4 regions of the Alsobacter sp. SYSU BS001988 genome follow, and region 1 is predicted to be linked to each of the others. Evidence: predicted binding sites of a transcription regulator. Region 1 holds the regulator's gene; each other region holds the start of a gene.

Region 1 (5,621 bases):
GCCGACGCCCGTCTGGACCTCGTCGAAGATCAGCAGCATGCCGTGCTCGTCGCAGAGCTGGCGCAGGCCGCGCAGGCATTGCGGCGGGATCGCCCGCACGCCGCCCTCCGCCTGGATCGGCTCGACCATGATGGCGGCCGTCTCGGGCGTGATCGCGGCCTTCAGGGCCTCGTGATCGCCATACGGGACCTGGTCGAAGCCTTCCGCCTTGGGGCCGAAGCCCTCCAGGTATTTCTGCTGTCCGCCGGCCGCCAGGGTGGCGAGCGTGCGGCCATGGAACGCGCCCTCCACGGTGAGGATGCGGAAGCGCTCCGGCTGGCCGTTCACGGCGTGATACTTGCGCGCCATCTTGATGGCGGCCTCGTTCGCCTCCGCGCCGGAATTGGCGAAGAACACCGTGTCGGCGAAGGTCGCGTCCACCAGGCGCTGCGCCAGCTTCTCGCCTTCCGGAATGCGGAACAGGTTGGACACGTGCCAGACCTTGCGGGCCTGGGCCTCCAGCGCCTCGATGAGATGCGGGTGCGCGTGCCCGAGGGCGTTCACGGCGATGCCGGCCCCGAAATCGAGATAGCGCTCGCCTCGATCCGTGAAGAGCCAGGGCCCCTCTCCTCGCTCGAAGGAGAGGTCCGCGCGCGCGAAGGTCGGAAGCAGCGGCGACGGCTTGAGGCTCTCTTCGGCCATGATGGATCGTCTTTCCTCGACAGGGGCCCAAAAAAGGAAGTGCCGCCCGACCGGGGCGGCACCGTCAAACTATGGGGACGACCCGCTTTCGTGTCAACGAAATCGGGTCGGCGGGGCGGCCTCAACGACCCAAGTCCTTGATTTGGACGAATGTTCCGGCCGCATAGATTCCGGATGAAGATCTTCAAGCACAAGCGCGGTGCGTAACAATGCGGAGCCGTCAACCCCGGCACTGACTCTTTCCCGCCACGATCCTTGTTGAAAACACGCCCCGTCGCCGCCGGACTCTTGCACGTGAGTCACGCGATGTCGTAGGTTCACGACTGTCAAATACGACATGTGGTGCGGCGAACCACTCGAACGGCCCAAGATGAAACCCCGTGCTCCGCGATGCGGAGCGGCGCACGTGGGCGGATTCGCAAAGTGACGAGCATGCGTGAATTGGCGACATCGACGGCCTTCAAGAAGCTGCGGGCGCGAATTCAGAACGGCAACACAGTAGACGGGGATTGAGGCCAATGTCCTGGACAGATGAACGCGTCGAACTGCTGAAAAAACTCTGGAACCAGGGTCTCAGCGCCAGCCAGATCGCGGCGGAGCTCGGCGGAGGGGTCACCCGCAACGCCGTCATCGGCAAGGTGCATCGCCTCGGGCTGTCGGGCCGGGCCAAGACGCCGTCCCCTCAGCAGCAGCGGCCCCGCAAGGTGACGCGCGCGCCGAGCCATCCCATGAGCCACGGCTCGCCGGCCCCGATCGTCCGCGGCAACCTGGCCGTCATGCCCAAGGCCATCCCGGCCCCCGCTCCCGTGGCCGAACTCGCCCCGGTTCCGCGCAACGACGTCGTGATCCCGATGTCGGAGCGGGTGACCATCATGGAGTTGCGCGAGTCCATGTGCCGCTGGCCCCACGGCGACCCGACGAGCGAGGATTTCCGCTTCTGCGGCGCCAAGTCCCCGCCCGGCACGCCCTACTGCCACTATCACTCGCAGATCGCCTACCAGCCGTCGGTCGACCGCCGGCGCGCCGCGGCCCGCATGGCGGTCGCCAAGGGCTGAGCGGCGCCTCCTTCAAGAACCGACGCGGGCGACTTGGCCCGCGTCGTCCTTTGAATCAGCGGCGCGAGAAGGTCTCGTCGAAGGAGTAGCCGGAGCCGCGCACGGTGCGGATGGGGTCCTTCTCGCGGGGCCGGTTGATGGCCTTGCGCAGGCGCCCGACATGCACGTCGACCGTACGCTCGTCGATGTCGCTGTCGTGGCCCCACACCCCGTCCAGCAGCTGCGAGCGGGTGTAGACGCGGCCCGGCTTCTCCATCAGGAACTCCAGCATCCGGAACTCGGTGGGGCCGAGATGCAGCTCGCGCCCGGACCGGCGCACGCGGCGGGTCTCCCGGTCGAGCGCGATGTCGCCGGCCTCCAGCGTGCTGGCGACGCGCTCGGGCGAGGCGCGCCGCAGCAGCGCCCGGACGCGGGCGACCAGCTCCGGCACGGAGAAGGGCTTCACCACATAGTCGTCCGCGCCCGTCGCGAGGCCGCGCACGCGCTCGCTTTCCTCCCCGCGCGCCGTCAGCATAATGATCGGCAGGCGCTGGGTCTCGCCCCGCTGGCGCAGCCGGCGGCACAGCTCGATGCCGGAGAGGCCGGGCAGCATCCAGTCGAGCAGGATGAGATCCGGCGTGCGCTCTCGGATGCGCAGGTCTGCCTCGTCCCCGCGCGCGACGGTCTCGACGTCGTAGCCTTCCGCCTCGAGATTGTAGCGGAGCAGAAGCGTGAGGGCCTCCTCGTCCTCGACGATCAGGATATGGGGGGCCGTCGCCATGGGGGTCTCCGCCGGGATCTTCGGCCTTCTTCTATGACCGCAGCATGACATTCATATTACAGGCGAGAGGGGTGAATCCGCGCAGCTCGCCAAGGCTCAAGCGGGCGCCAGCGGAATCGTCACGCGGAAGAGGGCGCCCTCGCCGCGGCGGCTTTCCACCGTCAGCCGGCCCCGATGGCGCTTGGCGATGTGCTTGACGATGGCGAGGCCGAGGCCGGTGCCGCCCTTGTGGCGGCTCTCGGCGTCGTCGACCCGGTAGAAGCGCTCCGTCAGCCGCGGCAGATCGGCGGGGCCGATGCCCGGCCCGTAGTCCCGCACCGAGAGCCGCGCATGGTCGCGGCCGCCTTCCGAGACCACGTCCACGGCGACGTCCACCCGGCCGCCGGACTGGCCGTATTTGATGGCGTTCTCGATCAGGTTATCGGCGACGCGCAGAAGTTCGTCCCGGTCGCCCGGCGCGATCACGGGCGCGGAGTCCGCCAGCGCGAGCTCCACCTTCCGCTCGGCCGCCAGGGGACGGAGCGTGTCGATCACCTGCCGGGCCACGGCGACGAGGTCGACCGGGGCGTCGGGATGGCGATGCTCGTTCATCTCGATGCGCGACAGGGAGAGCAGGTCCTCGATCAGGCGCGCCATGCGCTGCGCCTGGCCCCGCATGATGGCGAGGAAGCGCTCGCGCGCGGCGGGGTCGTTCTTGGCCGGGCCTTCCAGCGTCTCGACGAAGCCCAGCAGTGACGCGAGCGGCGTGCGAAGCTCGTGGCTGGCGTTGGCGACGAAGTCGACCCGCATCTTCTCCAGCCGGCGCGCCTCGGTGAGGTCGTGGAACGCGATCACGACCGCGGGGCGCCCCGTCCCGCCCCCGCGCGGTCCCAGACCCGTGGCCTGGAACGAGAAGACGCGCTGGACCGGGACCCGCTCCTCGTATTCGCCCGAGACCGGGCCCTCGCCGCGGGCCGCCGCCTCGGCGGCGCGGATGATGGCGGGCGTGCGCAGCGTGAAGGAGAGCGGCGCGCCGGGCGAGAGCGCGCGCCAGAGGCGCCGGGCCGCGCCGTTGCACAGCAGCACCGTGAGGGCGTCGTCGACCAGGAGGACGGGATCGGGAATGGCTTCCAGAACCGAGGCGAGCAAGGGGTCCGGCGGGGCCATGGCCGCCGCCTCCGCGGACCGGCGCGCGTCGTGGTCCTTCACGTCCGTCGCTCCTCAGCCGGACCCGACCTCGTCCTCGACCTCGTCATCGTCATCCTCGTCGGCCCGGAACGCCTTGACCCGGCGCACGATCTCCATGGCGCCCAGCAGCGCCAGCGCCAGCACGAAGGGCACGAAGTAGTAGCAGATCCGAAACAGCAGCAGCGCCCCGATCATGCCGCCATAAGGCAGCCGCCAGAAGGCCAGCAGCATCGTCGTCTCGAAGACGCCGAGGCCGCCCGGAGCGTGGCTGACGATGCCCAGGATGCACGCGAAGGCGTAGATCGCCGCCAGCGTCTGGAACTCCACCCCGTAGCCCGGCGGCATCAGGGTGTAGAGCACCGCGCTGGCGCAGCAGACCTCCGCGGCGCCCAGCACGATCTGGGCCGCCGACACCTTGAGGCTGGGCAGCTCCAGCCGCCAGCGCTGCACCCGGACGGCGCGGCGCCTGACGCCGACCCAGACCAGGTAGCCCATGATGGCCGCCAGCACGGCGGCGCCGATGAGGCGGTTTGCGGCGACGGCCAGATGGTTGATGTCGGCGATGGCCGGCGCCTGCCAGATCAGGCCGACGCCGACCACGGTCCCCATCCCGAGCAGGAAGGTGAGGCCCGCGATCGTGGTCAGGCTGGCGACCTTGCCGGCCGAGACGCCCAGCGGCGCGTAGATCCAGTAGCGCACCGTCGCGGCCGTCACGAGGGGAAAGCCCAGCGTGAAGGAGATGGCGTAGCTCGTGAAGGAGCCGAGCGCGGTGATCCTGTAGGGGATCCGCAGCTTGAGCTGACGAAGCGCCAGCGCGTCGTAGACGGTGAGCAACGTGTAGCTCAGCATCACGAAGGCCAGCGCGATGGCGAGGTCTTCCAACTCGGCGCGCGCGAAGGCGGTGCGGACGTCCGAGAGCTTGACCTCCGACAGGATGCGCCAGAGCACGACGGCCGAGATGAGGAAGAGCGCGACGCTGGCCAGCGTGCCGACCCACGCCAGCGACCGCCGCGGCGGGGGCGGCGGCGCGGCCGGGCTGCCGCCGCCGGCCAGTCCGGCGGGGCGAACGTCCGAGCTATCCATCATCGATCCGTGCGAAACGGCCCGCCCGGCCTGCCGCGGGCGGCTTCTTATGGCCGCGACGGCGGACGCCCGCAAGCCCGGGCGCGTGGAGTCAGGCGAGGCCGGCGGCCTGCTGCAGGGCCGCCCGGGCGAGCCCGACGGTCTCGGCCGCCGCGCCGATCTGGTCCCATGTCGTGCCGTCGACGGGCACGCCGTCGCGGATCCGCTCGGCCCGGATGCGCCGCTCCGGCTCGCCGGCGATCAGCACCGCGGCCTCTCGGCCGGGAAGCGGCGTGCGCGCCCATTCGATGAAGGCGTCGATCTGCGGGAAGAAGGTCTCGGTCGTTCCCACCGCGTCCGGCGATACGACGACGGAGAACATGTTGTTGACGATCGCCTGCCGCCGCTTGGGATGATGCTGCGTGCCGCCGCCCGACAGCGCGCCGGCCAGGAGTTCGCAGGCGAGCGCCAGGCCCCAGCCCTTGTGGTCGCCGAAGGGCAGCAGCGCGCCGCGGGGCTCCTCGAACAGCGCGGCGGGATCGTTGGTGGGCTCGCCCGTCGCGTCGAGCAGGACGCCGTCCGGCGTCGGCACGCCCTTGTTGTAGGCGACCCGAACCTTGCCGACGGCCAGCTTGCTGGTGGCGAAATCGACGATTACGGGCTCCTGCCCGCGGCGGGGCACCCCGATCGAGACCGGATTGGTGCCGATGCGGGCGGCGCGGCCGCCGAACGGCGCGACCGCCGGGTCGCTGATGACGTTGACGAAGTGCAGCGAAACCAGCCCGGCGGCGGCGCATTGCTCGGACCAATGACCGATGCGGCCGATATGGTGGCTGTTGCGCAGCGACAGGATGCAGGAGCCTTTGTCCTTCGCGCGCTCGACCGCGAGCGCGACG
Region 2 (5,621 bases), 670 kb from region 1:
GCTGAAGCCCGCCGACCTCGCCTTCGAGGCGGGCGAGATCCACGCCATCGTGGGCGAGAACGGCGCCGGCAAATCCACCCTGATCAAGCTGCTCACCGGCGTGACGCCGCGCACCGCGGGCGAGATCGTCTGGAAGGGCGTTCCCACCGATCTTTCCACCCCCAACGAGGCGATCGCGCTCGGCATCAACGCCGTGCACCAGGAGGTGGTGCTCTGCCCGCACCTGACGGTGGCGGCCAACATCTTCCTGGGCGACGAGCGCACCGCGTCCGGCGGCCTGCTGCGGGACCGCGCCATGGTGCGCGAGGCGCAGGCGATCCTGGACGATCTCGGCTTCGCGCTGCCGGCGGGCGCGCTCCTGTCCACCCTCACCATCGGCCAGCAGCAGCTCATCGCCACCGCGCGCGCCGCCACCCGCGGCACGCGCTTCCTGATCTTCGACGAGCCCACCGCCTATCTGACGCGCCAGGAGGCCGCCCAGCTCTTCGCGCTGATCCGGCGCCTGAAAGGGCAGGGCGTCACCATCGTCTATATCAGCCACCGCATGGAGGAGATCTTCGAGCTCGCCGACCGCGTCTCGGTGCTGCGCGACGGCATGCTGGTCGGCACCCGGAAAGTCTCGGAGACCAGCGACGCCGAGCTGATCGGCATGATGATCAACCGCTCCATCGAGCAGGTCTACCACAAGGAGACCTTCGCGCTCGGCGCGCCGATCCTGGAGACCCGCAACCTCAGCGGGCGCGGCTTCCAGGACGTGTCGCTCACCGTGCGAGAGGGCGAGATCGTCGGCCTCTACGGCCTGATCGGCGCTGGGCGCAGCGAGTTCGTGATGGGCGTCTATGGCCGCGAGCCGGTGACGGGCGGCGAGGTGCTGTGGCGGGACCGTCCGGTCGCGATCCGCAGCGAGCGCGACGCCATCGCGCTCGGCATGGCGCTGGCGCCCGAAAGCCGGCGCGATCAGGGGCTCTGCCTCAATCTCGGCGTCGGCCACAATCTCAACCTGCCGGTCTTCGACCGCCTCACCCGGGGATTGACGATCTCGGGCCGCGAGGAGCGCCGCGCCGCCGACCGCCAGATCGCCGACCTGCGCATCAAGACGGCGAGCCGCAACGCGCTGGCGCTGAGCCTCTCGGGCGGCAACCAGCAGAAGATCGTGATCGGCAAGTGGCTCAACCACGGGGCCAAGCTTTTCATCTTCGACGAGCCGACCGTGGGCGTCGACGTCGGCACCAAGGCGGAGATCTACCGGCTCTTCGGCGCGCTCCTGGCGAAAGGCGCCGGCATCCTGCTGATCTCGTCCTACCTGCCGGAGGTCTACGAGCTGGCCGACCGCCTCCACGTGTTCCGCGCCGGCCGGCGGATCGCCAGCCACGGCTTCAAGGCCGTGAGCCACGAACAGATCCTCACCGAGGCCATCGGCGTCTGATCCCAACCGTCCAGAGAACCGCCACCAGGAACCCGCATCATGAGCGACACCGTGAGCACGCTGGGCGCGCCGAAGACCAAGTTCGAGTTCTCGCGCCTGCTCGGCCTCACGCTGGTGGGCGTGCTCCTGGCCATGTTCCTGTTCCTGTCCTGGAAGACCTCGACCTTCGCCACGCCCGGCAACATGTCGAACCTCGCCCGCCAGGGCGCGATCTTCGCCATCCTGGCGCTGGGCCAGACCTTCGTGATCATCACGGCCGGCATCGACCTGTCGGTGGGCGCGGTGGCGAGCTTCATCACCGTGGTGGTCGCCATGCTGATCCAGAGCGTCGCGCCCGACATCGCGGCCTCGCTGGCGGGGGTGGGCCTGCCCGAGGCCGCCGCCAACGTCCTGGCGCTGTGGACCGTGATCCTGGCCTCGCTTCTGCTCGGCATGGCGATCGGGGCGTTTCACGCCTTCGGTGTGGTGAAGATGGGCCTGCCGCCCTTCATCATCACGCTCGCGACCTTCACGGCGCTGCGCGGCGTCGGCCTGCTGATGACCAACGGCTCCACCATCAATGTCACCAACGACGTCTTCACCGGCTTCTCGCGCGGGGAGTTCCTGGGCGTGCCGAACCTGTTCATGGTCGTCGTGGTGGTGGCGGTCCCGGCCTTCGTCTACCTGCACTTGAGCAAATGGGGCCGCTATCTCTACGCGGTCGGGTCCAACGCCGAGGCGGCGCGCCTGTCGGGCGTCAACGTCAACGCCGTCACGGCGACCGCCTATATCCTGTCCTCGCTCTGCGCCGCCATCGTGGGCGTCATGCTGGCGTCGCGCACCGGCACCGGCAACGCCACCCAGGCGATCGGCTTCGAGCTCGAGGCCATCGCGGCCTCGGTGATCGGCGGCACCAGCCTCTTCGGCGCCGTCGGCTCCGTCTGGGGGCCGCTTCTCGGGGCCTTCATCCTGGCGACCATCCGCAACGGCGCGAATCTGATGAACGTGAACTCCTTCTGGCAGTTCATCATCACGGGCGTGCTGATCATCGTCATCGTCTACGCGGACGGCCTGCGCCGCCGTAGGCGCTGAGGCCCGGTCGGGATAGGATGCCGACGCGGGTCTTTCGCCCGCCGAGAATTCGCGTAAAGAGTGCGCCGCCCCGGGGCTTGCGCCTCACATGATCGGCGGCCCGCAAGAGCGCCGCAACAGGAAGGGAAGGCCATGAACGCTCCGGTCCTCAACGCGCCGCGCACCGTGCGGCTCCATGCGGCGGACAATGTCGTGGTCGCCGTCGACCCGGTGGATGTCGGCGCCGTCGCCGAAGGCGTCACCGCCCGCGCCCGCGTGCCGCGCGGCCACAAGATGGCCACCGCGGCGATCCCGGACGGCTCGCCCATCGTCAAGTTCGGCCAGATCATCGGCTTCGCGTCCAAGGACATCGCGCCGGGCGACTGGGTGCACGAGCACAATGTCGGCATGCACGACTTCGAGCGCGACTATCGGTTCGCCGAGGACGCGCGCGTCGAGGAGGTGCTGCCTGTCGAGCTGCAGGCCACCTTCCAGGGCTTCCGGCGCGCCAACGGCAAGGTCGGCACGCGCAACTATATCGGCATCCTCACCTCGGTGAACTGCTCGGCCTCGGTGGCGCGCTTCATGGCGCTCGAGATCGAGCGCTCCGGCATCCTGGAGCAATACCCCAACATCGACGGCGTCATCCCGCTCGTGCATGGCGGCGGCTGCGCGCTCGACATCAAGGGCGAAGGCTACGACATCCTCAAGCGCACCCAGTGGGGCTACGCCACCAACCCCAACATGGCGGGCGTCGTCATGGTCGGCCTCGGCTGCGAGGGCTTCCAGATCGGCCGCTGGAAGGACGCCTACGGGATCAAGGAGTCCGACACCTTCCGGACCATGACCATCCAGGAGATCGGCGGCACCAAGAAGACCGTCCAGGCCGGCGTCGAGGCCATCAAGACCATGCTGCCCATCGCGGACGCGGCCCGGCGCGAGACCGTGCCGGCCTCCGAGCTGCTGCTCGCCCTCCAGTGCGGCGGCTCGGATGGTTATTCCGGCATCACCGCCAACCCGGCGCTGGGCGCGGCCGTCGACATCCTGGTGAAACACGGCGGCGCCGCCATCCTGTCGGAGACGCCCGAGATCTACGGGGCCGAGCACCTGCTCACCCGCCGCGCCGCGACGCGCGAGATCGGCGAGAAGCTCGTCGGCATGATCCACTGGTGGGAGGACTACACCTCCCGCAACAAGATGGAGATGAACAACAACCCGTCTCCGGGCAACAAGCTCGGCGGGCTCACCACCATCCTGGAGAAGTCGCTCGGCGCGGCCGCCAAGGGCGGCACCAGGACGCTGGCGGGCGTCTACCACTACGCCGAGCAGGTCGACGCCAAGGGCTTCGTCTACATGGACACGCCCGGCTACGACCCCGTGGCGGCGACCGGCCAGGTGGCGGGCGGCGCCAACGTGCTGTGCTTCACGACGGGCCGCGGCTCGGCCTATGGGTGCAAGCCGACGCCCTCCATCAAGCTCGCCACCAACAGCGAGATCTACCGCCGCATGCTCGACGACATGGACATCAACTGCGGCGACATCCTGGACGGCGTGTCCATCGAGGAGAAGGGCCAGGAGATCTTCGACACGGTCCTGCGCATCGCCTCGGGCGAGCGCTCCAAATCGGAGCTGCTCGGCTATGGCGACGCCGAATTCGTGCCGTGGACCGTCGGCGCCACGATGTGACACGACCGCCAGTTGCGAAAAGCGCCGTCATCTGATTGTCATAGCGCTGTCGCCCGAGCGTCGCGCCGGGCTGCCAGACAACGAAAACAAGAGCTCCGCCTCAGGCGCGGAGTCGACAGGGAGAGTGGAATGAAGATCCTTACGACCGTGGCGGCGTCCCTCGTCGCCATGATGACGGCGAGCTCGGCCTTCGCCCAGACCGAGATCCAGTGGTGGCACGCGATGACGGGCGCCAACAATGACGTGGTCAACAAGCTCGCGGCCGACTTCAACGCCTCGCAGAGCGACTACAAGGTCATGGCCACCTACAAGGGCAGCTACCCCGACACGCTGAACGCCGGCATCGCGGCGTTCCGGGCCGGCAACGCCCCCCACATCATGCAGGTCTTCGAGGTCGGCACCGCCACCATGATGTCCGCCAAGGGCGCCGTGAAGCCGGTCGGCCAGATGATGCAGGAAGCGGGCGAGAAGTTCGATCCCAAGTCCTACCTGCCGGCCATCACGGGCTACTACTCGACCGCCAAGGGCGAGATGCTGTCCTTCCCATTCAACTCCTCCTCCATGGTGATGTGGGTCAACCGGGACGCCCTGAAGAAGGCCAACATCGCCGAGATCCCGAAGACCTGGCCGGAGGTGTTCGAGGCCGGCAAGAAGCTCAAGGCGGCAGGCTGGGACAAGTGCGGCTTCACGGCCGCGTGGTCGCCCTGGGCGCTCGTGGAGCAGTTCTCGGCCTGGCACAACGTGCCGATGGGCACCAAGGCCAACGGCCTCGACGGCTTCGACACCGAGATGAAGTTCAACAGCCCGCTGCATGTGCGCCTGCTGACCGATCTCGTCGCGCTGCAGAAGGACAAGACCTACGACTATTCGGGCCGCACCAACGAGAACGAGGGCCGGTTCACCTCGGGCGAATGCCCGATCATGCTGACCTCCTCGGGCTTCTACGGCAACGTCAAGGCCAACGCGAAGTTCGACTTCGCGGCCGCGCCGATGCCCTATTACCCGGACGTGGCCGGCGCGCCGCAGAACTCCATCATCGGCGGCGCCTCGCTGTGGGTCATGGGCGGCAAGACGGCGGCCGAGTACAAGGGCGTGTCGAAGTTCTTCACCTTCCTGTCCGACACGGACCGCCAGGCGAAGCTGCACATCGAGTCCGGCTACCTGCCGATCACCAAGGCGGCCTACGAGAAGGTCAAGGCGTCGGGCTTCTACAACCAGTTCCCGGACCGCGAGACGCCCCTCAAGGAGCTGACCAACAAGGAGCCGACCGAGAACTCGCGCGGGCTTCGCTTCGGCAACATGGTGCAGATCCGCGACATGGTGTCGGAAGAGCTCGAAAACGCGCTGGCGGGCAAGAAGTCGCCGCAGCAGGCGCTGGACGACGCGGTCAGCCGCTCCAACGCGACGCTGCGCCAGTTCGAGCGCACCGCGGGCCGCTGAGGTCCGGTCGCCGGCGGCG
Region 3 (5,621 bases), on a different contig from region 1:
TCGTTGGCGATGCGGATCGTGGCGATGACGTCGCGCAGGTCCACCGCCATGGGCTGCCGGCGCGCGATGGTGAGGATGGCTTTCTCCTCGACCTCGCGCTGGAGCCGGTCCAGCGTGGGGTCGGCCGCGATGATCGTCTGGGCCAGCCGGATGTCCTGCTTGGCCAGCGCGTCGATGGCGTCGGACTGCATCTTCTCGGCGATGCCGCCCATCTCGGCGATGGTGCGTTGCAGCTCCTTCAGTTCCTGGTCGAAGGCCGCGACGGTGTGATTGGCCATGGTGATGTCCTCGTCTGCGCGCTCAGCCGAACCGGCCGGTGATGTAGTCCTGCGTGGCCTTCCGCCTTGGGGCGGTGAAGATCCGGTCCGTCTCGTCGAACTCGATCAGCTCGCCCAGATACATGAAGGCCGTGAAGTCGGACACCCGCGCCGCCTGCTGCATGTTGTGCGTCACGATCGCGATGGTGTAGTGCGCCTTCAGCTCGTCGATCAACTCCTCCACCTTGGCGGTGGAGATCGGGTCGAGCGCCGAGCAGGGCTCGTCCAACAGGATCACGTCCGGCTTCACGGCGACCGAACGGGCGATGCAGAGGCGCTGCTGCTGGCCGCCCGAGAGGCTGAGGCCCGAGGCGCCGAGCTTGTCCTTGACCTCGTCCCACAGGGCCGCGCCGCGCAGCGCCTGCTCGACACGCCCGTCCATCTCGCTCTTCGAGAGGGTCTCGTAGAGGCGGATGCCGAAGGCGATGTTCTCGTAGATGGTCATCGGGAAGGGCGTCGGCTTCTGGAACACCATGCCGATGCGGGCGCGCAGGAGGTTGAGGTCCTGCCTGGGGTCGAGGATGTTCTCGCCGTCCAGCAGCACCTCGCCCTCGGCCCGCTGCTTGGGGTAGAGGTCGTACATGCGGTTCAGCACGCGCAGCAGCGTGGACTTGCCGCAACCGGACGGACCGATGAAGGCCGTGACCTTGCGGTCGTAGAGGGGCAGGTTGATGCCCTTGAGGGCGAGGTTCGCGCCGTAGAAGAACTTCAGGTCCTTGACGCTGATCTTCTCGGGAAGTCGGGTTTGCGCGTTCATTCTCGGGTCCTCAGGTCTTCTTCGCCGAAAGGGCGCGGGCCACGATGCTGAGCAGCAGCACCGCCAGCGTGACGAGCAGGGCGCCAGCCCAGGCGAGATCCTGCCATTCCTTGTAGGGGCTCAACGCGAACTGGAAGATGACGGCCGGAAGGCTCGCCATGGGCTGGTTCAGGTTGGTGGAAAAGAACTGGTTGTTCAGCGCCGTGAAGAGCAGCGGCGCGGTCTCGCCGCTGATGCGGGCGACCGCCAGCAGGATGCCGGTGATCATGCCGGTCTTCGCCGCCTGGTAGACCACGCGGCGGATCACGAGCGAGCGCGGCATTCCGAGCGCGAAGGCGGCCTCGCGCAGCGCCGTGGGCACGAGGCGCAGCATGTCCTCGGTGGTGCGCAGAACGACCGGGATCACGATCACCGATAGGGCGACCGCGCCGGCGATGCCGGAAAAGTGCCCCATCGGCGCGACCACGACTTCGTAGATGAACAAGCCGATCACGATGGACGGCGCGCTCAGCAGGATGTCGTTGATGAAACGCACCAGCGTGGCGAGGCGCGACGCGCTGCCGTACTCCGCCAGATAGGTGCCCGCCATCACGCCGAGCGGGGCGCCGATGAAGACGCCGATGACGGTCATGATCAGGCTGCCGACGATCGGGTTCAGCAGGCCGCCGGCCGCGCCGGGAGGCGGCGTCATCTCGGTGAAGACCGCGAGGCCAAGGCTGGAGAAGCCCTTCCAGAAGAGCGCGCCGAGGATCAGCGCCAGCGCGCCGAGGCCGATCGTGGTCGCGACGGCGCTGAGCGCCATCCAGATCCGGTTGGATCGCGCGCGGGCGCCGTAGCGGGCCTTGGCGGCGGCTTGCGAGATGCGGGAGGTTTCGGGGATGGCGGACATGTCAGATCCCCGCCTTGGTTTCGAGGCGCATCAGCATCAGGCGCGCGATCGACAGCACCACGAAGGTGATGAGGAACAGGATGAGGCCGAGCGCAATCAGCGACGACGTGTAGAGGTCGCCCACCGCCTCGGTGAATTCATTGGCGATGGTGGCCGAGATGGTGGTGCCCGGCGCCATCAGCGAGGCCGAAATCTTGTGGGCGTTGCCGATCACGAAGGTGACCGCCATCGTTTCGCCGAGCGCCCGGCCGAGACCCAGCATCACGCCGCCGATGACGCCCACGCGGGTGAACGGGATGACGACGTTCTTCACCACCTCCCAGGTCGTGCAGCCCAGCCCATAGGCCGATTCCTTGAGCATGGGCGGCACCGTGTCGAACACGTCGCGCGAGATCGACGTGATGAAGGGGAGCACCATGACGGCCAGCACGAGGCCGGCCGTGAAGACGCCGATGCCGTAGGGCGGGCCGGCGAAGAGCGACGACAGGCCGGGGATGGGGCTGAAGAACGCGATGATGGCGGGCTGGACGTGCTGCTGGAGGAAAGGCGCCAGGAAGAACAGCCCGCAAATGCCGTAGATGATCGACGGGATGCCGGCCAGGAGCTCGATCGCAATGCCGATCGGCCGGCGCAGCGGAATGGGGCAGATCTCGGTCAGGAACACCGCGATGCCCAGGCCGAGCGGGACGGCGATCACCATGGCGATGATGGACGTCACGATCGTGCCGTAGATCGGCGCGAGCGCCCCGTATTTCTCGGTGACCGGGTTCCAGGATTGCGAGGTGAAGAACCCGAAGCCGAACTCCCGGAACACCGGCAGGGAGCCGTGGACCAGGGAGGCGATCACCCCGCCCAGAAGCGCCAGAACGAGGAGCGCGGCGATCATCGTCAGCCGCTCGAAGATGAGGTCCGGAATGCGGAAACGGCCGAGAGCCTTCTCCCGCTCCGACCTCGGCTGGGTCGCCGTCCCGATCTCACGCATCGTCACATCCACCACTGGAGCCGCTCCCGCTCATCGGGCCGCCTTCTGGCGACCGGGACGAAGAAGGGGTTGGCGAGACCTTGCGCCCCGCCAACCCTGAACCGTCAGGCGACGCAACGCGCCCTTACTTCTTGGGCGTGAAGACCGGCTTGCCGCTGCCGTCCTGCACTTCGGTCCAGGTCTTCTCGACCATGGTGACGACATTGGCGGGCATCGGGATGTAGTCGAGGTCCTCGGCCATCTTGTCGCCCTTCGTGTAGGCCCAGTCGAAGAACTTCAGGGCCTCGCCGGCGGAGGCGGCGTCCTGCGGCTTCTTGTGGATGAGAATGAAGGTCGCGGAGGTGATCGGCCAGGCGGCGGCGTCGGCCTGGTTGTTCAGGTTCACGCCGAAGCCCGGGGCGCTGGACCAGTCCGCCTTGGCGGCGGCCGCCTGGAAGGCGCTCATCTGCGGCTGCACGGTCTTGCCGGCGGCGTTGATGAGCTTGGCGTAGGTCATCTTGTTCTGCTTGGCGTAGGCGTATTCGACATAGCCGATCGAGCCCTTGGACTGCAGGACGTTGTTGGCGACGCCCTCGTTGCCCTTTGCGCCGATGCCGACGGGCCACTCCACCGCGGTGGCGGAGCCGACCTTCGACTTCCAGTCCGGGCTGACCTTGGCGAGATAATCGGTGAACACGAAGGTCGTGCCCGAGCCGTCCGAGCGGCGCACCGGCAGGATGGCCTGGCTGGGGAGCTTGAGGCCCGGATTGAGCGCCTTCAGGGCCGGGTCGTCCCAGGTCTTGATCTCGCCGAGATAGATCTTGGCCAGCGAAGCGCCGTCGAGCACCATCTCGTTGGGCGCGACGCCTTCAAGGTTCACGACCGCGACCAGCGCGCCCATCACCATCGGGAACTGGATCAGGCCGTGCTTCTCGAGGTCCTCGCCCTTGAGCGGCGCGTCGGACGCGCCGAAGGTGACGGTCTTCGCCTGGATCTGCTTGATGCCGCCGCCGGAGCCGATCGACTGGTAGTTGAGACCGATATTGGTCTCCTTTTTGTAGGCGTCGGCCCACTTCGCATAGATCGGGTACGGGAAGGTCGCGCCGGCGCCGGAGATGTCGGCCGCGAGAGCGGGGGCGGAGGCCGCCGCCAGGGCGAGGCCGGCGGCGGCGAAAAGGGTCTTCGTCTTGGTCGCGAGGGTCATGACGACTCTCCATGTCGGACGTGGGGAGGGGCCGCGCGTCCTGCGCCGCCGCGCCTCCATCGCGGGCCCCGGGGGCCTGCGACGCCCCTTCGCTATGACATGGACATGACGGGTGGATGACAGCGGGGGCTCAATCCTCTCCCTCTCCCCGGGATGGGGAGAGGGCCGGGGTGAGGGTGGTCCCGCCGCTCCCCTCATCCGGCGCTTCGCGCCACCTTCTCCCCGTGCCGGGGAGAAGGGCCTTACGCCTCGCCGAAGACGCGGCGGAAGATCGTGTCGACGTGCTTCAGGTGGTAGCCGAGGTCGAACTTTTCCTCGAGCTCCTGGGCGGTGAGGGCCTTCGAGACGTCCGGGTCGGCCTTCAGCAGCGTGAGGAAGTCGCCCTCGCCGCGCCAGACCGGCATGGCGTTGCGCTGCACGAGGCGGTAGGCGTCCTCGCGCGACACGCCCTTCTGGGTGAGCGCCAGCAGGACGCGCTGGGAGTGGACCAGGCCGCCGAGGCGGTCGAGGTTCTTCTGCATGTTCGCGGGATAGACCAGCAGCTTGTCGACGACGCCGGTGAGGCGGGCCAGCGCGAAGTCGAGCGTCACGGTGGCGTCCGGGCCGATCATGCGCTCGACCGAGGAGTGCGAGATGTCGCGCTCGTGCCAGAGCGCCACGTTCTCCATGGCGGGCAGCGCATAGGCGCGCACCATGCGGGCGAGGCCGGTGAGGTTTTCGGTGAGCACCGGGTTGCGCTTGTGCGGCATGGCCGAGGAGCCCTTCTGGCCCTCGGAGAAATATTCCTCGGCTTCCAGCACCTCGGAGCGCTGCAGGTGGCGCACCTCGATGGCCAGGCGCTCGATGGAGGACGCCACCACGCCCAGCGTGGCGAAGAACATGGCGTGCCGGTCGCGCGGGATGACCTGGGTGGAGACGGGCTCCACCGCGAGGCCCATGGCCTTGGCGACGTGCTCCTCCACGCGCGGATCGATGTTCGCGAAGGTGCCGACCGCGCCCGAGATCGCGCAGGTGGCGATCTCCTTGCGGGCGAAGACGAGGCGCTCGCGGGCGCGGCTGAACTCGGCGTAGGCCTCGGCCAGCTTGAGGCCGAAGGTCACCGGCTCGGCGTGGATGCCGTGCGAGCGGCCGATGGTCGGCGTCATCTTGTGCTCGAAGGCGCGGCGCTTGAGAGCCGCCAGCAGCGCGTCGATGTCGGCGATCAGCAGGTCCGCGGCGCGGGCCATCTGCACGGCCAGGCAGGTGTCGAGCACGTCGGAGGACGTCATGCCCTGGTGGATGAATCGCGCGTCCGGGCCGACGAACTCGGCCAGATGCGTCAGGAACGCGATGACGTCGTGCTTCACCTCGCGCTCGATGGCGTCGATCTTCTCGACGTCGAACTTCGCCGCGCCGCCCTTCTCCCAGATGGTCTTCGCGGCCTCCTTCGGGATCACGCCCAGCTCCGCCAGCGCGTCGCAGGCATGCGCCTCGATTTCGAACCAGATGCGGAA
Region 4 (5,621 bases), on a different contig from region 1:
GAGGCCATCGCGGCCGACGACGAGGCGAAGGTCCCGGCCTTGTCGGGCTGGCGCCGTGAGCTCTTCGGCGTCCGCGCGCTCAATCTCAAGCAGGGGCGGCTGGCTCTCGCCATCGAGAACGGACGGGTCGTGGGCGTCGACCGTTAGCGCCGGGCCGGCGGCGTTATCGTCTGTTAACGCTATAGTTGTATAATTTCGGCGTGGATACCTCTGCGGGAGCGCAGCATGGAACCCCAGGCCGAACTGACGGCGTCGCGAGCCAGGCTCGCCCAGCGCCTTCTGGACGCCGACCCGGACCGCGAATTCGTGCTGCGATGCGGGCGCTGTGGCCTGGAGCTGGCGCGCAGCGGCGCGTGGATCCGCCGCCATCCCGTGTTCATGTGCGGAGGCTGCTTCCAGGACACCCCGCTCGACCTCGCCGCGCTGGAGCGGGGAGCCGGGCCGGAACGCGGATTGCGCCGCCGCCGCGCTCCGCAGCTCCTGGCGCCGGACCAGCCGCCCATCCGCCTGCGGCCGACGCGCTTCATGCTATGGCGATATGGGGGGTCCGTCCGATGATGCGGGCCAGCTGTTTCAGGCGGTTGAACAGCCGGTCGTTGGCGAGGGCGCCGAGCTCCGGCGGCAGCGCCAGTTCGAGCCGCCCCTGCGAGCACGCCAGCGGCGTGCGGGGCAGCACGCCCGGCATGGCGGCCGACACCAGATAGGCCACCCGCATCGCCGCGCCGAGGATCCGGGCGCGGTCGATCATCCGGGTGGAGGCGAGTTCGCGCAGGCGCGGGCTGACCTGGTCGTCCGACAATCCGAGATGCCGGTAGGCCACCGCCAGCGCCACATAGGCGCGCCCGGGATGGTCGATGCCCACGAAGCCCGCATGCGCGATGATGTTGAGCGACTGCTCGCCCCGATAGTCCGGATGCGCGCGCCAGCCGATGTCGGCCAGCAGGCAGGCCGCATGCCGCAGCCGCCGGTCGTCCGCCGTCTCGTCGAGATTGTTGGACGCCATGAACCGGTCGGTCCAGGCGCAGAGCTCCTCGCCGTGCCGGGGCGAACGCGAGCGCAGCACGTTCAGCTCGCGCGCCGTGACCAGGAGCGGGTCTTCGGCGCGCTGCGCCTCCTCCAGCTGCTCGAACAGCAGGCCCTCGCGCACCCCCATGGCGGAGACGACCACCTCGGACGGCTTGGCCATCTTGATGATCTGCTCCAGCACCAGCGCCCCGTAGGCGAGCAGCGGGCGGCGCGCGGCGGAGATCGATTCGATCGAATCCAGCGTCTCGGCTTCCACCCGCTCCACCAGGCGGGCGAAATCCGCCGCGTCGCGGGCCGGGATGACGTAGTTGTGCATGACGCGCAGGGGATAGCCGCGCTGCTTCATGTGCAGGCGGGCGAGCGCGCGCCACGTGCCGCCGACCGCATAGAACGCCCTCCCCCGCGCGGCCTCGATCTGCGGCAGGTCCTCGAAGGCGTCGCGCACCAGCTTGATCGCCTTCTTGATGCTCCCGCCGGACCTGTCCTGCAGCGCCAGCCCGCCAAGCGGCAGGGTGACGCCGCCGCCGAGCCGGTGGCCCTTCACCTCGATCAGCTCCAGCGAGCCGCCGCCGAGGTCTCCGACCACGCCGTCCGGCTTCCAGATGCCCGACACGATGCCCAGCGCCGAGAGCTTGGCCTCCCGCTTGCCCGAGATCAGCTCCACCGGTTGCCCGGTGACCTGCTCGCACCGGGCCAGGAACTCCGCGCCGTTGGAGGCGTCGCGGGCCGCCGCGGTGGCCAGCACCCTCACCTCCTCGATCCGCATCGTCTCGCAGAGCACGCGAAAGCGCGCCAGGGCCGAGAGCGCCTTGTCCATGGCGTCCTGGGCGAGCCGCCCCGTGGTCAGCACGTTGCGCCCCAGCCCGCACAGCACCTTCTCGTTGAAGATGGGCGTGGGCGAGCGCGTCAGCCCCTCATAGGCGACGAGGCGCACCGAGTTGGAGCCGATGTCCACGATGGCGACAGGCGCGCCGAGTTTCAGGCGGCCTTGGGCGAGTTCAGGCATGGGGTCCCTATGGTCAGACGTCGGCGGCGCCCGCCAGCACGGATTCCAGGCGGATCCGCTGCGCGGCCAGGCTCTTGGGGCTCGAGCTCTTGAGCGACTTGCCGCGGCCCGAAAGGCTCGGATTCGTCATGAAATAGCGGTGGGCGTTGAACGGCGTCTCTCCCTCGGCGGGCGAGACCCGCTGGCTCGTCCCGTCCGGCAGCACGCGCCAGCTCTGCTCGTTGTCGAGGAAGTTGGCGAGCATGATCTGGTCCAGCACCTGCTGGTGCACGGTCGGGTTCAGGATCGGAGCCAGCGCCTCCACCCGGCGGTCGAGGTTGCGCTGCATCAGGTCCGCCGAGGAGATGTAGAGATGCGCCTTCGGGTGGGGCAGCCCATGGCCGTTGCCGAAGGCGTAGATGCGCGAATGCTCCAGGAAGCGCCCCACGATCGACTTCACCCGGATGTTCTCGGAGAGGCCCGGCACGCCCGGCCGCAGGCAGCAGATGCCGCGAACGATGAAGTCGACCTGCACGCCCGCCTTGCTGGCCTCGTAGAGCGCGTCGATGATCTGCGCGTCCACCAGCGCGTTGCACTTGCCCCAGATCGCCGCCGGCCGCCCGGCCTTGGCGTGCGCGATCTCCTCCGCGATATGGGCCAGGAGCTTCTTCTTCAGCGTCAGCGGCGACACCGCCATGCGCTCCAGCTCCGCCGGCTCTGCGTAGCCCGTGATGAAGTTGAAGATCCGCGCCACGTCCCGGGCGATCACCGGGTCGGCCGTGAAGAAGGACAGGTCCGTGTAGACCCGCGCCGTGATCGGGTGGTAGTTGCCGGTGCCCACATGGCAATAGGTGACGAGCTGCCCCGCCTCGCGGCGCACCACCATCGAGAGCTTGGCGTGGGTCTTCAGCTCGATGAAGCCGAACACGACCTGCACGCCCGCCCGCTCCAGATCGCGCGCCCAGCGGATATTGGCCTCCTCGTCGAAGCGCGCCTTGAGCTCGACCAGCGCGGTGACGCTCTTGCCGGCCTCGGCCGCCTCCGCCAGCGCCTTCACGATGGGGCTGTCGGAGGAGGTGCGGTAGAGCGTCTGCTTGATGGCGACCACGTTCGGGTCGCGGGCCGCCTGGGCGAGGAACTGCACCACCACGTCGAAGGACTCGTAGGGGTGGTGGACGATGATGTCCTTCTGGCGGATCGCCGCGTAGCAGTCCCCGCCATGGTCGCGGATGCGCTCGGGAAAGCGCGGATTGTAGGGGGAGAATTTCAGGTCCGGCCGGTCGAGGCCGACCAGCTGCGACAGGTCGTTCAGCGCCAGCATGCCTTCGGTGAAGAACAGCTCCTCCGGCTGCACGTCGAACTCCTTGGCGACGAACTGGCGCAGGTTCTCCGGCATCGATTCCTCGACCTCGAGGCGGATCACCGATCCGCGCCGCCGCTGCTTCAGCGCCGTCTCGAACACCCGCACGAGGTCCTCGGCCTCCTCCTCCACCTCGATGTCGCTGTCGCGGATGACCCGGAAGCCCCCGAGCCCGCGCACCGTGTAGCCCGGGAAGAGCCTCCCGATGAACAGCGAGATCGCCTGCTCCACCGCGATGAAGCGCACCGCGCCGGTCTCGGCGAGGTCCGGCAGGCGGATGAACCGGTCCACCTTGTTGGGCACGCGGATCAGCGCGTTCAGGAGACGCCCGTCCGTGGTCCGGAACAGCTCCAGCGCCAGCGAGAATCCGAGATTGGGGATGAACGGGAAGGGATGGGCCGGGTCCACGGCCAGCGGGGTGAGCACCGGGAAGACGTGGTGCAGGAAGAAGTCCTCCAGCCAGGCGAGCTCGTTGCGGGTCACCTCCGGCCCGTCCACCAGCACGATGCCCACCTCGAACAGCGCATGGCGCAGCTCGCGCCAGCGGCGCTGCTGGTCGCTCGCCAGCACGGTGACGGCCTCGCCGATGCGGGCGAGCTGCTCGGCCGGCGACAGGCCGTCCTGCGAGAGCTGCACGATGCCGGACTTGAACTGGCCCTTCAGGCCGGCGACCCGGACCATGAAGAACTCGTCGAGATTGTTGGCCGAGATCGACAGGAACCGCAGCTGCTCCAGGAGAGGATGACTGAGGTTCGACGCCTCCTCCAGCACCCGCCGGTTGAAGTGAAGCCACGACAATTCGCGGTTGATGAAGCGCTCGGGCGAGGCCGTCAGGTCCGCCGAGGGCTTCGCCTCGGAAACCACCGCCGCCGGCATCGGCGTGAGCTCGGCCTGGGCGGAGACCGGCGCCTTGGGGGCGGCGTCCCGGAGGCTGGCGACGGCGCCGCTGTTCGCGGCTGCGGCGTCCCTGGGGCGCGCCGCCTTGGCGGGCTTGGCGTCCTCCCCCGGAGCAGGCTTCGCGGCGGCCTTCCTGTCGGCCTTGGCCGGACCGGTCGTCTGCTCGTCCTTCAAGGCCACTCGCCGTCTCCCGGGATTGAGCTTTGCGGTCGTCAAACAGCTTCTCCCAAGGGTCTACGACAAATCGAAGACAGGCAACCGGGCCAGGCGCGGGCGGCGCGCGTCAGCCCGGCTCGTCCCCGTCCCGGAGCCTGAGGATCTCGGCCGCCAGCGGCCGCGTGATGCGGCGACCGCGGGCGAGCCCCTCCCGGTCGAGCGTCTCCACCACCGCCTGCGCGGCCGCGATCGAGCGGTCGATCCGCAGCGCCAGATACTCCACCACCGAGGTGTCGACCACGAGCTGGCGCTCGATGAACATCTTCACCAGCACGGCGCGGACCAGCGCGTCGTCGGGTTCGCCCAAGGTCGCCGTGGGCGCCAGGCGCAGGCGGGACAGCAGGTCCGGCGTCGCCAGCCCCCAGTCGGAGGGCGGCGTGCGGGCGGTCAGCAGCAGCGAGGACTTGCGCTCCCGGGCGATGTTGAGGAGGTGGAACAGCGCGTCCTCCTGCCCCTGCATGGCGTCGCAGTCCTCGATCACCAGCGCGCCGGCCGAGGCCAGGTGAGGCACGTCGGGCAGGCGCAGCGCGGCGCGGGCGACCGTCCAGGCGTGGCTGCGCTTGGCCCAGATGGCGGCGCAGTGGCTCTTGCCGGAGCCCGGCGGCCCGATCAGCAGGAGCACGGGATCCGGCCAGTCCGGCCAGCGGTCGAGCACGTCGAAGGCCGCCTCGTTCGAGGCGCTGACGAGGAAGTCCTCGGCGTCGAGCCCGGCGTCGACGGGCAGGTCCAGCGCGAGCTGGCGGGGCTTTTCGGTCACGCTCAGGCGTCCGGCCCGGGGTCGCGCCGCAGCGGCGCCGCGGCGCTGGTGTAGATCGGGCTCGCCAGATATTGCCGCAGGCCGAACCGCGCCAGCACCCCGGCCGTCGCCGCCAGCGGCACGGCCAGAAGCAGGCCCACGAACCCGAACAGCGTGCCGAAGGCGAACAGCGCGAACATCAGCCACACCGGGTGCAGCCCCACCGCCTCGCCCACGAGCTTGGGCGACAGCACGTTGCCCTCCAGGAACTGCCCGGTGAAGAACACCGCCAGCACGGCGCCGACCATCACCCAGTCGGGCCAGAACTGCACGATGGCGACCGAGGCCGCCAGCACGAGGCCGGTGAGCGACCCCACATAGGGGATGAACGAGATCAGCCC

What was found. The regulator PhoB, encoded in region 1, activates phosphate uptake and scavenging genes when phosphate is short. The targets are predictions, from matches to a motif close to TGTCATNNANCTGTCAT.
Region 2: ugpB (sn-glycerol-3-phosphate ABC transporter substrate-binding protein UgpB) is a predicted target of PhoB. The motif match lies at 4,188-4,204, and genes of this name have one in related genera.
Region 3: pstS (phosphate ABC transporter substrate-binding protein PstS) is a predicted target of PhoB. The motif match lies at 4,234-4,250, and genes of this name have one in related genera.
Region 4: ACYVO7_RS22760 (RNA degradosome polyphosphate kinase) is a predicted target of PhoB. The motif match lies at 4,505-4,521, and genes of this name have one in related genera.

The regions. Positions count from the first base shown of each region.
Region 1 is NZ_JBTAMK010000001.1:218,291-223,911, forward strand. It holds gene ACYVO7_RS01000 (acetylornithine transaminase) at 1-681, opposite strand, end outside; gene ACYVO7_RS01005 (GcrA family cell cycle regulator) at 1,200-1,736, shown strand; gene phoB (phosphate regulon transcriptional regulator PhoB) at 1,792-2,496, opposite strand; gene ACYVO7_RS01015 (ATP-binding protein) at 2,593-3,684, opposite strand; gene ACYVO7_RS01020 (lysylphosphatidylglycerol synthase domain-containing protein) at 3,697-4,746, opposite strand; gene ACYVO7_RS01025 (malate/lactate/ureidoglycolate dehydrogenase) at 4,838-5,621, opposite strand, start outside.
Region 2 is NZ_JBTAMK010000001.1:892,324-897,944, reverse strand. It holds gene ACYVO7_RS03815 (sugar ABC transporter ATP-binding protein) at 1-1,426, shown strand, start outside; gene ACYVO7_RS03810 (ABC transporter permease) at 1,466-2,497, shown strand; gene ACYVO7_RS03805 (UxaA family hydrolase) at 2,630-4,162, shown strand; gene ugpB (sn-glycerol-3-phosphate ABC transporter substrate-binding protein UgpB) at 4,292-5,602, shown strand.
Region 3 is NZ_JBTAMK010000002.1:377-5,997, reverse strand. It holds gene phoU (phosphate signaling complex protein PhoU) at 1-278, opposite strand, end outside; gene pstB (phosphate ABC transporter ATP-binding protein PstB) at 301-1,074, opposite strand; gene pstA (phosphate ABC transporter permease PstA) at 1,085-1,876, opposite strand; gene pstC (phosphate ABC transporter permease subunit PstC) at 1,965-2,945, opposite strand; gene pstS (phosphate ABC transporter substrate-binding protein PstS) at 3,070-4,128, opposite strand; gene purB (adenylosuccinate lyase) at 4,371-5,621, opposite strand, start outside.
Region 4 is NZ_JBTAMK010000018.1:73,413-79,033, forward strand. It holds gene rnd (ribonuclease D) at 1-147, shown strand, start outside; gene ACYVO7_RS22750 (hypothetical protein) at 226-558, shown strand; gene ppx (exopolyphosphatase) at 524-2,032, opposite strand; gene ACYVO7_RS22760 (RNA degradosome polyphosphate kinase) at 2,046-4,247, opposite strand; gene ACYVO7_RS22765 (HdaA/DnaA family protein) at 4,552-5,241, opposite strand; gene ACYVO7_RS22770 (AI-2E family transporter) at 5,244-5,621, opposite strand, start outside.